One region of the Alkalihalobacterium sp. TH-98 genome, then DNA from elsewhere that is predicted to be linked to it. Evidence: riboswitches for the same ligand, from Rfam matches in the RefSeq annotation. Region 1 holds a riboswitch; each other region holds the start of a gene.
The links. Region 1 has a riboswitch for cobalamin ahead of AC2VNP_RS21595 (L-lactate MFS transporter). Riboswitches for the same ligand answer to the same signal wherever they lie in the genome.
Positions count from the first base shown of each region.

Region 2: another riboswitch for cobalamin. It lies ahead of AC2VNP_RS04030 (ABC transporter substrate-binding protein); the one in region 1 lies ahead of AC2VNP_RS21595 (L-lactate MFS transporter).
Region 3: another riboswitch for cobalamin. It lies ahead of AC2VNP_RS07800 (ribonucleoside-diphosphate reductase subunit alpha); the one in region 1 lies ahead of AC2VNP_RS21595 (L-lactate MFS transporter).
Region 4: another riboswitch for cobalamin. It lies ahead of AC2VNP_RS02120 (hypothetical protein); the one in region 1 lies ahead of AC2VNP_RS21595 (L-lactate MFS transporter).

Region 1 is NZ_JBYCKM010000057.1:36,635-40,363, forward strand. It holds gene AC2VNP_RS21590 (transposase) at 1-178, opposite strand, end outside; gene AC2VNP_RS21595 (L-lactate MFS transporter) at 385-1,647, opposite strand; cobalamin riboswitch at 1,841-2,035, opposite strand; gene AC2VNP_RS21600 (histidine phosphatase family protein) at 2,343-3,026, shown strand; gene AC2VNP_RS21605 (Y-family DNA polymerase) at 3,381-3,729, shown strand, end outside.
Region 2 is NZ_JBYCKM010000009.1:158,790-162,518, forward strand. It holds gene AC2VNP_RS04025 (FecCD family ABC transporter permease) at 1-172, opposite strand, end outside; gene AC2VNP_RS04030 (ABC transporter substrate-binding protein) at 189-1,334, opposite strand; cobalamin riboswitch at 1,565-1,757, opposite strand; gene AC2VNP_RS04035 (GTP-binding protein) at 1,813-3,012, opposite strand; partial or broken gene AC2VNP_RS04040 ((2Fe-2S) ferredoxin domain-containing protein) at 3,052-3,443, opposite strand; gene AC2VNP_RS04045 (CobW family GTP-binding protein) at 3,560-3,729, opposite strand, start outside.
Region 3 is NZ_JBYCKM010000020.1:4,238-7,966, forward strand. It holds partial or broken gene metE (5-methyltetrahydropteroyltriglutamate--homocysteine S-methyltransferase) at 1-570, shown strand, start outside; gene AC2VNP_RS07795 (acyl-CoA thioesterase) at 660-1,127, shown strand; cobalamin riboswitch at 1,255-1,451, shown strand; gene AC2VNP_RS07800 (ribonucleoside-diphosphate reductase subunit alpha) at 1,608-3,729, shown strand, end outside.
Region 4 is NZ_JBYCKM010000005.1:121,052-124,780, forward strand. It holds gene AC2VNP_RS02110 (hypothetical protein) at 126-581, opposite strand; gene AC2VNP_RS02115 (hypothetical protein) at 879-1,046, shown strand; gene AC2VNP_RS02120 (hypothetical protein) at 1,096-1,680, opposite strand; cobalamin riboswitch at 1,871-2,064, opposite strand; gene AC2VNP_RS02125 (RrF2 family transcriptional regulator) at 2,605-3,081, opposite strand; gene AC2VNP_RS02130 (SLC13 family permease) at 3,126-3,729, opposite strand, start outside.

The sequences.
Region 1 (3,729 bases):
TAAAAACAGTATTATCTCTTAGGACCGTATAGATTGCAAAAGAGGCTATATTTCCAAACGTCAATGCAGCAAGCAAAGCTAGCGAATGAAACAGTATACGAATTTTTGTCCACTTTTTTTGAAGAATTATCATAACAATAGGCAGCACGATACTAACAATTAATATAAGGACCTTCATCTAGCGATCACCTCTGCTTTCAGTCTAGTCGATTTTAGATAAATATAAACCAACTGAAGAAGAGAGGTTTCACCTCTTTACCCGTAAATCTTATCTTAGAAAAGATACTATAACGAACACAAACAAAGGATAGATGCATAAAATGACCTAATATATAGAAAAAGCTGGTCCAAATCGCAGTGCCATTTGAGCCAGCTCACTAATGATTAACCTACACTCTGTTCTTGTTGTTCGCGTTCTCCTTTTCGTAACTTCATAATATCATGACGCAGGAAAAGCGAAATAACAAAAGCTAACATGATCATCCCAAGAAAAACGTAAAAGACAGGAATATAACTTCCAGTTGTCGCTCGAATATTGGACACTAGTAACGGGCCTAGGATCCCTCCAAGAGACCATGTCGTTAGTAGATAGCCGTGGATGGCCCCGAGCTGTTTTGTTCCAAACAAGTCACCGATAAAGGCAGGGAGGTTCGAGAAACCGCCACCGTAACAGCTGACCACTAATAAGATGAGCGCCTGGAATAGTAAAGCACTTGTTGTAAATGGCAACGTAGCAAAAGCAATAATTTGAATGATAAAAAAGATGATAAATACATTATGACGGCCTAGATAATCTGACGCTGCCGCCCAACCCAGTCGACCGCCACCATTGAAGATCCCCATAATTCCAACCATTGTTGCTGCAGCGGCTGCCGATAATCCTACGACATCTTGTGCCATCGGTGAGGCAACGGAAATCATCATAATACCAGCACTAACGTTAATAAGCATCATTGACCATAACATCCAAAAATGTTTCGTTTTTACTGCTTGTTTGGCTGTTAGTTGGCGTAGATCTTTCTTTATCGTTTTTTCACCAGTCGATATTGCCTTAACCATACTTTGAGGCATCCAACCAGACTTTGGTGGTTCAATGTAGGAGGCACCTAACATCATTAATAGGAAATAGGTAGCTCCTAAAATATAAAATGTGTTCGTGATTGTGATCGACTCTATTAATATAGCTGCAACAGGAGCTGTTGCTAAAGCACCCGTACCAAATCCAAGAACGGCCATACCCGTCGCTAATCCGCGACGATCGGGGAACCATTTAACGAGTGTAGAAACAGGTGAAATATAACCTATTCCTAAACCTAAACCACTTAATAATCCGTATGTAAGTAGGAACAAAATTGAAGAGTCAAGAGCAACGGCAACACCTGAACCCGCTTGACCGATACCAAATAAAATAGCCGCAACAATGGCCGATTTTCTAGGGCCATTTCTTTCTACAAAATTGCCAAATAGGGCGGCAGACATCCCAGCAAGTGCCATCATAATCGTAAAAGCTAATGTAACGTTCGTTTCTGACCAACCGACCGTTTCCGTCAGCGGCCTTTTATAGACGCTATAAGCATAAGCCGCCCCAATCGAAAGGTGTATCGCAATGGCTGAAAGAGCCATTAACCATCTATTTTTTGTTTTCATATAGATCCTCCTAAACCATTAGAAAATAAGATAATTAGATTACAACCCTCCTTATTTGTATATAAAAAAATAAAAACTCCCCTTAAGCAGGAGAGTTGAACTTGGACAACACGAATAAAAGGGTTATCAACTGACAAACAAGCAAATAACCGAATTTTTGCTGCGTATCCAAATTCTCCATCCCCGAAGAAATGTGGTATTGCTCCAAAAGGCAGGTTTCCTGACTTGTGCTTCCACCTACTTTGACCCTTCCCACATCGGCGGCTTCTACCACACTAATGCAGTGGAATATGTCATTTCGTCTACACTAACAGTTGCGGGGGCAGCTCTAGATTTTCACCAGATTCCCTTTTAACCAGATTATGGCACCTTTTAGACAGATTATTTTGTGAATTACGACTATTAAAACATTAATCTCTTAATTTTGTCAATTTTTTGTCTGAATTTGTTTCCATACAAACATCTCTGAATCATGATAAATTATAGCTAAAAGAATTGTAGTGATTTAATTCTCTAAAGAAATTAGAGCATATTTCCGGCATGACAAATGCACGGGTAGAGGAACGATAGCATAATGATAGCTTCTGCTATCAGCATGCTATCATTATGTTACAAAAAGCGACAAACAAGGACTTTCAAAGGGAATTGCGCATACAATAGACCGACGCAATACTTCAGAAAGGAGAACGATGAAAATGGCTGATGTCACAATTGGTGGAACTAAAGTGCCGGATCTAAGACCACAAATGAACATAAAAGAAAACGCGCAAACAACTCTCAACGCAACTCATTGGTTGACCTCTAATTCACCACTATCTAAAATGGTTGTGAGTGATCGCGGAAACGATTTTTTAAATCTACTACTTGATGGTGGGTTTATTTTTTACGTGAGACATGCTGAAGCTACGGTTGGAGTGGACCAACCTTATTTAAATTTTTATGATTGCACTACTCAGAGAAATCTCTCCTATATTGGGAAACAGCAAGCGATTGTTTATGGGGAAACCCTTCGTAATCTAGACATCCCAATTGAATACCCAGTTATAGCAAGTCCATTTTGTCGAACGACAGAAACTGCAACTCTGGCGTTTGAAGAGGAAAGTATAGCGATCATTCCTTTATGGGCTGAAGTTTATCGTTTAGCTGAAATTTTACATCCTATTGAACAAGATCGGATATTGCGTTCAGTCACGTCTGTTCTTGAACTTCCACCTTTACGTGGCACAAACAAAGTGATTATCGGTCACAGCTTTCCCGAGAGCGTTGGGCTAGGGAGAATTCCTAACATGGGTACTGTCATAATAAAACCTTATGGAAGAGGCTTAGGATATGAAGTTATTGGTAAGCTATCTTTACAAGATTTACAAAGTCTGTCATAAGGGGGCCCTCTCACTATTAAAATAAACTGGATTTCACGAAACATCTAATTGTACAATGAAAAATGCACTTATTCGTTGAAAGAAAGAGGTATTTGTATCAAACGGATCACATTACTCTATTTCCAGAGGTGAGACAGGCTCGTTTATTGTCCGATTTGTCCTCTTTATTGTCCATTTTTTTATTTTATTGTCCGGATTTTTAATTTATTGTCCATTTTTTTATTTTATTGTCCGAATTCACCATTATATTTGCGAAAGTGTGACCAGTGACTTCTTACATATCCAGCTGACAATATCATGAGCTAAAAATATAACCTGAGTCCACTAGATTTCGAATGAAAGGAAGGGGAAAACATGCCTACAGGTAACCGGACCATTGCTTTAATTGATATGAATGCGTTTTATGCGAGTTGCCACCAAGCACAAGACCCTGCTCTTCGAAATCAACCGGTTATTGTTGGTGGAAGTCCAACGAACAGGTACAAAGGAATGGTCATTGCAGCTAGTTATGAAGCGAAAAATCAAGGGGTCTATACGACGATGTCAGTATATGAAGCGCTAAAAAAAGTCCCAGAAGCGATTGTCGTTCCACGAAATCATCCGTTGTACTCATCTTACTCCAGCAAAATTATGGAGTTTTTAAGAATAATCGGACCGACGGAAGTGGCTTCGGTCGATGAAGCATATGTAGATTTGACAGATC
Region 2 (3,729 bases), on a different contig from region 1:
CTAGAATAAGTGAAAATAATTCACTATAAGTTAAACTTACTGTCCCTACGCGAACAGAATATAAAATTGACAATAAAAATATAAGAAGTAAGCAAACAAGTAAAACAACTTTCTTCTTGGTAGAGGCGTGATAATACGCCTCTATACTTTTTTCACTCTTTACAAATTCCATCTACAATAACCTTTCTCTATTGTTTTGGTGAATAAAACCAAACCCCTTTATACTCAACACCTAACCATCTTTCGAAATATTCTTGTGCGTACTGTTCTGGCTCAATATCCTTAAAACGATCCGGATATAAGTCTTTAGCTAATTGAAGCACACCTATATATCGCTTGTCTGACCCAATAAAATTCGTATGATAAATGAAAATATCTTCGTTTTGATAGGCTTTTAATTGTGGAACAGAGGTAGTATTAATAATATTTTCATACACCTCTTTATGTTCAGTAGTGTCGATTGTTTCATAACCTCCTAGCCACGTTCCATGTAAAGTTAGTACTTCTGGATTGATTTCTACTACATATTCTTCATCTACTAATATCGTCGTAGACTCTTCACTGGCATCCCATTTCACATCAGCAGCATCCAACCCGCCTGCTAATATCGTTGCATACCCTTCACCAACTCCAGGGGTGCCCTCAATCGTTTCACTTGGGAAAATCCGATAACCTCCTTGGGAATTAAGAAAACCAACAGATAAAGCCATAACACTTTTTCTTTCGTCTTCTGGAATTTCTTTTACACGATCTTCTAATTTCTTTTCTAATCCTGTTTTCCATTCTAAAAATTCATTAGCTGTTTCTTCTTTTTCAAACAACATACCTAGAATAGCGAGTTCTCGATCCATTTGTACAGGCAAGTAATTATTTAATCGGACAACTTTTATCCCAGCTGGCTCTAACTTCTCTTCTAACATTGAATCCGGACGATTTGTATATGTAAAAACGACTTCTGGTTCTAAACTTAGAATCTGCTCTAAGTTCACTTCGCTAGTTTTACCTACGTCTGGTCTATCACCAAAACCTAAGTAAGGATTATTCTCAACAGTAGTGTCACCTGTCGCGATAATTTGTTCATTTACACCTAATACTTTTAAAGCTTCTGCTGTGTTTCTATTTAAAACAACCACACGCTCTAAAGGTAGTTCTAACGTTATTTCGCTTCCTGCACTATCTTCAAATGTCACAGTTTGTCCGCTTTCTACGTGATCTACACTCAGGTCTACCTTGTTTTCATCATGGTTTATGACTTCTTCGCTGTCTGCTGAACATCCTAATAAACTAAAAATCATAGATAAACCAAGTAATAATACAATAAACTTTATTTTCATTACTATTCCTCCTCCTAGTATTTAATAAGTTATAGCAATTTCGTTTTACGTCATCACTTTCTGTAGTTGCTTTTTCAATGGTTTTATAAAAGGTAATGTGTAAAACTAAAAAAACTCTTTCGGATTCGAAAGAGTTTATCAAATAAACGGCATAAAAAATAATATAGCAACTTCACAAACTTTACCTATCAAGCCATATATGCCGTTTCAACATCTCACCCCCCGAAGATTCGAAACTAGAATGATAGGCAGGTCTCCTGACTTGTGCTTCACCTTACTTTGAGCCTTCCCATATATGGACCGATAAAGCGACATATACAGTGGTACCCTCATTTCATCTGCACTTACAGTTGCGGGGACAGTCTTGGATTTACACCAAATTCCCTATTAAGTCTATTAGACACCTATTTTTCTAATTATTGTATAAAGTTAATTGAACAAGTCTATAATAGTACAATTTTTAAAAACTATCAATCTTTTATGTCGATTGTAAATTCCAATGAAACGGATCTTCTAATGCCTGCCAATCACTCGCCATTTCAGAATCTGTCAATAAGCACCCGTCTAAGTCTTTTATTATCTCCTCTACATCAAGGTCAGTACCTATAAAAACAAGCTTCGTGTGGCGATCACCGTATTCAACATCCCAATCTTGTAATAAATGCGGGTTTTCATTTAATATTTGCTTCTGTTCTTCAGCGGAAAGACTCGCTACCCAATAAGTAATCGGTTCAATCGACACCGACGGACCTGCCTGGGACATGAGGAGCGCTAGATTATTTCGAGTTGCACACCATGCAATTCCTTTTGCTCTTACAATGTTTTTAGGCATAGATTGACACCAATTTTGAAAACGAACGGAATGAAACGGTTCTCTTCTAAAATATACAAAAGAGGATATCCCATATTCTTCTGTTTCCGGTGTATGTTGCTCATGTCCAGCGGTCAATTCACGAATCCATCCTGCTGAATTGCTTGCTTCTTCAAAATTAAATAATCTTGTATTTAATATTTCACTAGGGTCTATTTCAGCTCTTACACTTCGTATGATCTTTGCTTTCGGTTGCAGGGTAGTAAGTACTTGTTCTAATTTTTCTAATTCTTCTTCTGTTACTAGATCACATTTATTTACTATTAGTACATCACAAAACTCAATTTGATCAATCAGTAAATCTGCAATCTCTCTCGTGTCATCCTCTCCTAAAGCTTCCTTACGATCTAGTAAACTATCTCCTGAACGATAATCTTGCCAAAAACGATTGGCGTCTACGACTGTTACCATCGTATCGAGACGACAATATTGTGTTAAATCAATATTGAGTTCTTCATCAATATATGAAAATGTCTGTGCAACAGGTGTCGGTTCACTGATTCCAGTCGACTCAATTACGATATAATCAATATTCCCGGCTTTCGCTAATTTCTCTACTTCGATTAACAGGTCTTCTCTTAATGTACAACAAATACAGCCATTGGACATTTCAACTAACTTTTCTTCCGTTCGTGATAACTCCCCGCCTTGCTTAATGAGTTCAGCATCAATATTAATTTCACTCATGTCATTTACAATGACAGCTATTTTTAAACCATCACGATTTTTGAGAAGATGGTTTAGCAGTGTTGTTTTTCCTGACCCTAAATAACCACTTAAAACCGTTACTGGAATGGGATTTTTCATCTATTGCTCCTCCTAATTATATGTAGCGTTTAGTAGTCGTTACAGTTTTTTAGAAACTTTCATAACTAACTGTTCGTCTTTTACTGTACCAATTACAGTTCCTTCTGTTCTTTCAAATCCTGTGCCATTATGGTAATGGCTTATTTTATCTTTCAATGTCGTACCTGCTAACAGTGAGTCAATGAATGAGGAGCATCTTCACTAGTCATCTCCTTATACCAATAGCTTTCTGGATATTGGATGACAACACATTTATCATGACAACGACCATTACAAAGAGTTCTCGTTGTATGAATGACATTATCTAGATCCCTTGCAGTTATTTCATGTCTAACCGATTGAGTTAGTGCTTCTGCTCCTGCTTTATTGCAACTACTTCCATTCCATATCAGCAAATGATGTTGTGTGTTTGACAAGTTCCATGTTGCCATCCTTTCACCCCTATTACTTATTTAAGAATTCTTCTACTCCTATGGATGTACTAAAATGTTATGAAAAACAAATCGATTATAACACACAAATCGTAACGATTACTATTTATATATTATTATTTCTTATTCCTACCTGAAGAACACGTTTTTGAACTAAGTGAGTCTCCTCTCTGCAACTTCTCTAATTCTTCCTCAATCTCATCTCTATTTAGATCTTCTCCAATAAACACGAGCATGGGTTCATACTTTTTTTCAGAGGCGTACCTTTCAAAGATCGGCATTCTAT
Region 3 (3,729 bases), on a different contig from region 1:
CGTAAACAAGTAGCTTATCAAATTGCTTTGGCCATTAGAAAAGAGGTAGATGCTCTTGAAGAAGCAGGACTCTCTATCATTCAAGTAGATGAACTGGCCTTACGAGAAGGGTTACCGTTACGTAAAGAAAATTGGAATGAATATATAAATTGGGCTGTAAAAGCATTTAAGTTAGCGACTTCAAGTGTGAAAAATGAAACACAAATTCATACACATATGTGCTATTGCGAGTTCAATGATTTTATTTAGCCAATAGGTGCTCTTAATGCAGATGTAATTTCAATTGAAACATCAAGAAGTCATGGTGAATTCATACAATCTCTAAAACAAAATCCATATGAACTTGGGATTGGGTTAGGTGTCTACGATATTCACAGCCCGCGTGTCCCAAGTGTTGAAGAAATTAGTACGATCCTAGAAGAGAGCTTAGAAGTTATTTCTAAAGAACAGTTTTGGGTGAATCCTGATTGTGGTTTAAAAACACGTCGTGAAGAAGAAACAATTGCATCGTTAAAAAATATGGTCGAAGCCACTAGGAAGCTACGAAGCGTTCAAGAACAACCTGTTTAATAAAATTTATGAAGCATTTTAGCCCACTTGGTTTAAAATGCTTCTATTAAATTAAATTTCGCTGTTATTAATACATTGGAGTGATTTTAATGAAAACAACCTTATTGACTGATGTATCAAGGACCGTCCAAACAAAGTTAGTCCTGCCTGCTGATACAAATCATCTAGAGACTATTTTTGGAGGGACCGTTTTATCGCAAATAGATGAAATAGCTGCTATTGCTGCGATGAAACACAGCAAGCATGTTGTCGTAACGGCATCCATTGATCGGGTGAATTTTGTTTCTTCTGCAAAGGTAGGAGATATTTTATATTTAGAGGCTGTTGTAGTCTCAACAGGAAGAACATCGATGGAAATTTACGTAAAAGTTGAATGTGAAGATTTACAAACGGGAGAGCGAACAATTACCACTACCTCATTCTTAACAATGGTTGCAATTAATGAACGAGGTGTTCCAGTACCAGTCCCAGGTGTGGTCCCTGTTACAGAAGAGGAAAAAGAGTTATATAACCATGCACAAGAACGGAAGAAACAACGTATAAACTCAATTCTATAACTAAATCATAGAACCAATATGAGATTGACTATAACATGATATATTTATAAAAAAGATTGAAATTTGCTAGACTTTCTTTTACTATATACAATATATAGTGTTTTTTTGTTTGTAGTTAACTAAATATTGATATGATGGAATGATAGGTGTCTGATAATAGACTTAATAGGGAATCTGGTGAAAGTCCAGAACTGTCCCCGCAACTGTAAGTGTGGATGAAATGAGGTCACCACTGTATAAGTTCACTTAATTGGTGCTTATATGGGAAGGCTCAGAGTAAAGAGAAACACAAGTCAGGAGACCTGCCTATTCTTTCCAAAAGTTTCATTTCTTCGGGGGGTGAGAAGTCGAAACGGTGCAGAAAATTTCTTTACATATGTCAATTTGTGCCGTTTTTACGACAGTTACTCTTCCATTATCGGAAGAGTTTTTTTATTTTATCTAGCTTTTTAACCGAAAAAATCACCAAGGGAGCTGAGTATGATTAAACAAATAGAAACACAATACACAAGTATAGTGAAAGCTATTAAGGAAGCGTCTGAACGGTATTCGATAGACGTTACGAAGCTAATAAACCGTATTGAGGAATTAAGCGGTCCAGATATAGAAAACGAGGCCAACCAACAAGCGTTATTTTATGCATTAAATCAAATTTCAATGGATGAACCAGATTGGACGTATGTTGCAGCAACTCTATATTTGAATGAATTATATAAGAAAGCGTCAGACAACCGCGGCTATGACCAAACACAAAAGTATGGTGACTTTTATCACCTTATCAAGATGTTAACTGAAAAGGGGATTTATTCGCAACAATTATTAGAACGATATAGTATTGAAGAAATTAACGAGCTGAGGGAGGAAATAGAACCCGAACGTGACAGCTTGTTTAACTTTATTGGTCTTTTCCTACTGGCAGACCGGTACCTTGCAAAAGATCATGACCAAAACTTATACGAGTTACCGCAAGAACGTTTTATGATCATTGCGATGACCTTGATGCAGGACGAAAAAGGGGGAAATCGCTTATCTCTAGTAAAAGAAGCCTATTGGGCATTAAGTAATCTTTTTATGACAGTGGCAACGCCTACATTAGCTAATGCAGGGAAGAGTTTTGGTCAGTTATCGTCTTGTTTTATTGATACAGTAGAGGATTCGTTAGATAGCATTTATTTAAACAATTGGGATATCGCTAGGTTAAGTAAAGATGGAGGGGGGATAGGAGTATACTACGGTAAGGTTCGGGCACTGGGTTCTGATATAAAAAAATTTAAAGAAAATTCTTCTGGGGTTGTTCCGTGGATCCGCCTCATTAATGATACAGCAGTGAGTGTTGATCAACTCGGTCAACGTCAAGGGGCAGTCGCTGTTTATCTTGATCTTTTTCATAAGGATATTATGAATGGGTTTTTAGATTTGAAAACAAATAACGGCGATGAGCGAAGAAAAGCACATGATATTTTTACAGGTGTAACAGTACCAGATTTGTTTATGGAGAAATTACAAGAAGTTGATGAAACTGGAAAGAGTAGTGGAGTTTGGCATACATTTTGTCCACATCAAGTAAAGGAAATGATGGGATGGCAAGATGAAAGAGGAGCTAAATTAGGGTTAGAAGATTTTTATGATGAAACAGATAGAAGGTACTTTAAGGAGAAATACGAAGAAGCGGTAAACCATCCATTACTGCCTCGAAAAACATATCGAGCGATGGATGTCATGAAACGAATAATGGTTGCTCAGCTAGAAACAGGGACTCCATTTATGTTTTATAGGGACGAAGTAAATCGTCAAAATCCAAATAAACATATAGTTGCTAAAGGGCGTACATCCATTTTTTGTAGTAATTTATGCACCGAGATTACTCAAAATATGTCTGCAACGCAAATCGTTAACGAATATCGAGATGAAGATGGAAACATTGTGATCGTTCGTAAACCAGGTGACTTTGTCGTTTGTAATCTGTCATCTATTCATCTACCTAATGCGGTGAAGGCGAATGCATTAGAACGGTTAGTCCGAATCCAAATGCGCATGCTAGATAATGTTATTGACCTTAATACCATTACGGTGGGACAAGCGCAAGTAACCAATAAAAAATATCGAGCCGTTGGTTTAGGGACATTTGGCTGGCATCATTTATTAGCAATTAAAGGCTTACACTGGGAGTCTCACGAAGCCGTTCAATACGCAGATGAGCTGTATGAAACGATTGCCTATTATACGATACGGGCGTCACTGGAACTCGCTAAGGAAAAAGGAGCCTATAGCCAGTTCGAAGGTTCTGAATGGCACACCGGGGCTTATTTTAAACGAAAAGGTTACAATTCTATTCCTTGGTTAAACGTGATAGAAGAAGTAAAAAAATATGGCGTCCGGAATGGCTGGATGATGGCTATTGCTCCTAACTCGTCAACAGCTAAAATTGGTGGTTCAACTGATGGGATTGATCCGTTGTACGCTGTGGAATATGCCGAAGAAAAGAAAAACTTTAAATTTATCGTAACGGCACCCGAGTTAACTCATATTACGTATCCGTATTATCAAAAAGTACGACATGAAATAGAACAGAAGTGGAGTATTAAGCAGAATGCCGCTAGAC
Region 4 (3,729 bases), on a different contig from region 1:
GTTATATTTTAAGTAAAGATGAGATAATAAAAATAGCAGCATCCCTTTACTAGTTAGCCAGAGTAACAGCCGGCTCCACATCGCCCATTGCGTTGAAGAACCAATTGGGTTGAAGAGCCGATTTATCATTCGTTCATATCAGTGGATTTTGGTCTGAGGCTTCCAGATTGAATGGTTGCTTTAATATAGTTTTCGCGTTCTGTTGGTGAATCGGCAAGTCTCCTTAGCATGATCAACTGGCCAACATGAGTCATTGCATCTGCTAAAGGTCCTTGTAGAAGCTGTTCATTCGTTGCTTTCATCGGTTTGTGTTCAGTAAATACTCGGTCCAACTTTTCCAACAACTGGTAAAAACGCTCCGCTTCTTCTTCCCAGCTGCCGACATTTTTCTTTTTCTCGATGTCTTGAAACCAGGAATAAGCTAGTGTTAGTACGTCTGACGTATGGGATAAAATCTCGACTGGTGTGCGGACTCCCTTTCCTGCGTTAAACTCAGGGAAATGTGAAGGTGCATCTTTGATTGCTACAGTTGCCCGATAAGATAGAGTTGCAAGATAATGCCTAAAAAACTGTTCTCCCATATGAATACCTCCTTAGTAAGTAGTAAATAAAAAATAATTAACAGTAAATTAAGAAAATTGCTTAATTTATTTTAGCATATGTCAATACTATTGTTTAATAAAAGTAACTGTTTCTTTTTTAGGCTCTTTTCTATTTCTTTGTGAGCAGCATCCCTTTTCAGTAGTGTGATGTTTATTACAAATAAAGGCAACAAAGTTTACGAAGAATTCCCTTGACAAAGTTAATACTGCTTCTCCCCTATTATTCCTATGAAAATTGAGCTATAATAAAAGTATCCATCTAGAGAGGGTGATTTGATGAAGAAAAATCTGTTTACTAGCGGTGAACAAGTGATAATTAAAGCAACGGATGAAACAGTAACCGTCTCTAAATCCCAATATGTCAAGAACATGAAAAGATATTCATACACCGTCAAAGAACAGCCAGCCACTTTTTTCTTCGAGGAAGAATTGGAGAAAAAGTAAGTTGTGTAAGGATATGGTGAAAGAAAAACACCCCAAGGTCGGGTGTTTTTTAATATATGGAGTATATATTAGCCAGTCTCATAAACTGATTGATTTGATCACTAGATACCCCTTCCCCAAATCTTGACATCATAAAATTATGTTTGTACTGTGTGATATCTGGATCGTCGGTTACCGTTTCATTGAACCTTTGTGATTGCAATAAGCGTTTTAGTAAAGCTTTATATAATTGAAGGTCTCCATCTACCATTTGAAGATCCCAATGCCAAGCATATTCGATGGATAAAATAATAAATTGCTCTAATTGTGGTTCGTTGCAAATGCCGTGAAGTAATTTCTTAGCAATCCCTTCACTTCGATAGGTAGGTGCTACTTCAATTGCTCCAAGTACTTTAATGTACGATAAGGCACTCCAACGTTCGTTTTCTTCTGGATCAAGTATTAACGTGTAGCCAACTATCCAGTCCTCATCTGTTGCAATACAAATTCGACTCCCTCTTTCAAGAGTGGCTAGTAACGCATCTTGTTGTTCTGTTGCCTCTCGAAAACGATTTAATGCCGGATGGAAGGGATAATCGCTCATATATCTGTTAATTGACTGAAGGTCAGAAACCAATTGTATTTGATGTTTCATGTCATTGCTCCTTTTTGTTTTGAAAGTTGAATCACTGATAAGTTAAACCGCACACTCTATGTTTAGGACAATAAAAAAAACTCTCCCGATATCGGAAGAGTAATGACAAATTTAACGGTACTAAACCTATGATGAAAAGAAGATATAGATTGCCTGTACCGTCTCATCTTCTTACTCCCCGAAGAAATTGAAACTTTTGAAAGTAAAGGCAGGTCTCCTGACTTGTGCTTCATTTTACTTTGAGCCTTCCCATACAAGCAGCTAATGCGTTACTTATACAGTGGTTATCTCATTTCATCCACACTTACAGTTGCGGGGACAGTTCTGGACTTACACCAGATTCCCTATTAAGCCGTATTCGACACCTATACTTCCTGGATACAATATGTAGTTGTTGGCTAAAAACAGATTTACGATATGTTGTAATATTATATCTAGAGTTAGAATATTACAACAATCTTTTCTTGCAGGTTGAAAAGTTTGGAGTATGACACTAATCTTTTACTTTTACTTAATAAAATCTATAAAATAAGAAAATAGAGGTAGTAGTGCGATTAGAAGTCCAGCTTGAATAAATGAAAGCTTTAAATCTTTCTTCCAACTGTTTGTTGTACTTTTGCTCATAATTCTTGCGAGAACTAAAAAGAAGAGCCACCAAAATAATAAACTTGGTATTATTATTGTAAAGAAATAAGACATGTCATCACCTATATCTACTTGGAGTGGTTGCTATACCTCTCGTCATAATCTTAATAATTAGTATTTTCAATAAATCCCATGAGTGGCACTTTATAACTTTATTTTAGCTTAAGTATAGGTTCGTTGATAGTATAAAAATCAAAATAGTTTAGAAATCAGAAGAAAGAGTTGTTAACTACCTCTCTTCTTCAGTTGAGAAAAAAATTCTTATTTAGTTAAGTACATCTATTCAGTATCTATTCGAACATCCCTTCGATTACCCCATAATCCATTAAGAAGTTGTTCTTTTTCAATCACTTTATTTTTTAGGATGTCATCTAAAGTAATATTCTCTAATATGTGAGCAACCGTATCCCGAACGAGCCCCCATAATGGTTGGAGTCTACAATTTCCTTCTAGTTCACAAGGTTCATAGGATGTTACACTGACACAACTCATGGGTGCTATAGGCCCTTCCAGTTTTCGGATCACTTCACCGATACATATTTCACTAGGGTTTATTCTTAGTCGATAGCCCCCGCCGAAGCCACGGCGACTTGTAATATAGCTTAACTGCTTGAGTTGCATTAATATTTTTTCTAAATAAGGTGGCGGGACTTGTGTAATCGTACTGATCTCAGAAACGGTCATCACCTTTCCCGCATTTTCTCCTAATGCAATTAATGCTCGTAGTGAGTACTCACCTTTACTTGATATTTTCATTATCCACCTCTTTATTTTAAGACTAGTTTTCTTTCTATCTTGTATTAAATAATCCATACGACATACACAATAATAACTGTAACAATCATGTATAGAATGTTAAGTGGTATCCCGATTTTTAAAAAGTCAGAAAAGCGATAGCCGCCTGGGCCATAGACGATTAAGTTCGCCTGATAACCGATCGGTGTTGCAAAGCTTGCCGACGCTGCAATTGCAATGGTTACAAAGAATGCCATTGGATCCACCGCTAGTTGAGTGGCAATCGCAAGAGAGATTGGTACCATCAGTACGGCTGCTGCATTATTTGTAATCACCTCGGTAAAGACCGTTGTTAATAAGTAAACAACTGCAATCGCGCCTATGATACCTGCCCCTTTTGTGAGTTGAATAAAGTGGTCAGCAATCCAAGCTGCAGCCCCTGTTTGATCAAGTGCGGTACCAATACCAATGGCACACGCAATCAATAATAGGACATCGAATTGTATATATTTTTTAGCGCCGCTTATTGTAATGGTTTTAGTTAAAAATAAAACAATGACTGCTAATACCGCAGCTTTAAACATTGGTAAAATATTAAAAGACGCAAGTAAAATCATAGTTAACAAAGTAGTAAGGGCAATAATCGATTTTTTAGAGTCAACGATTTCG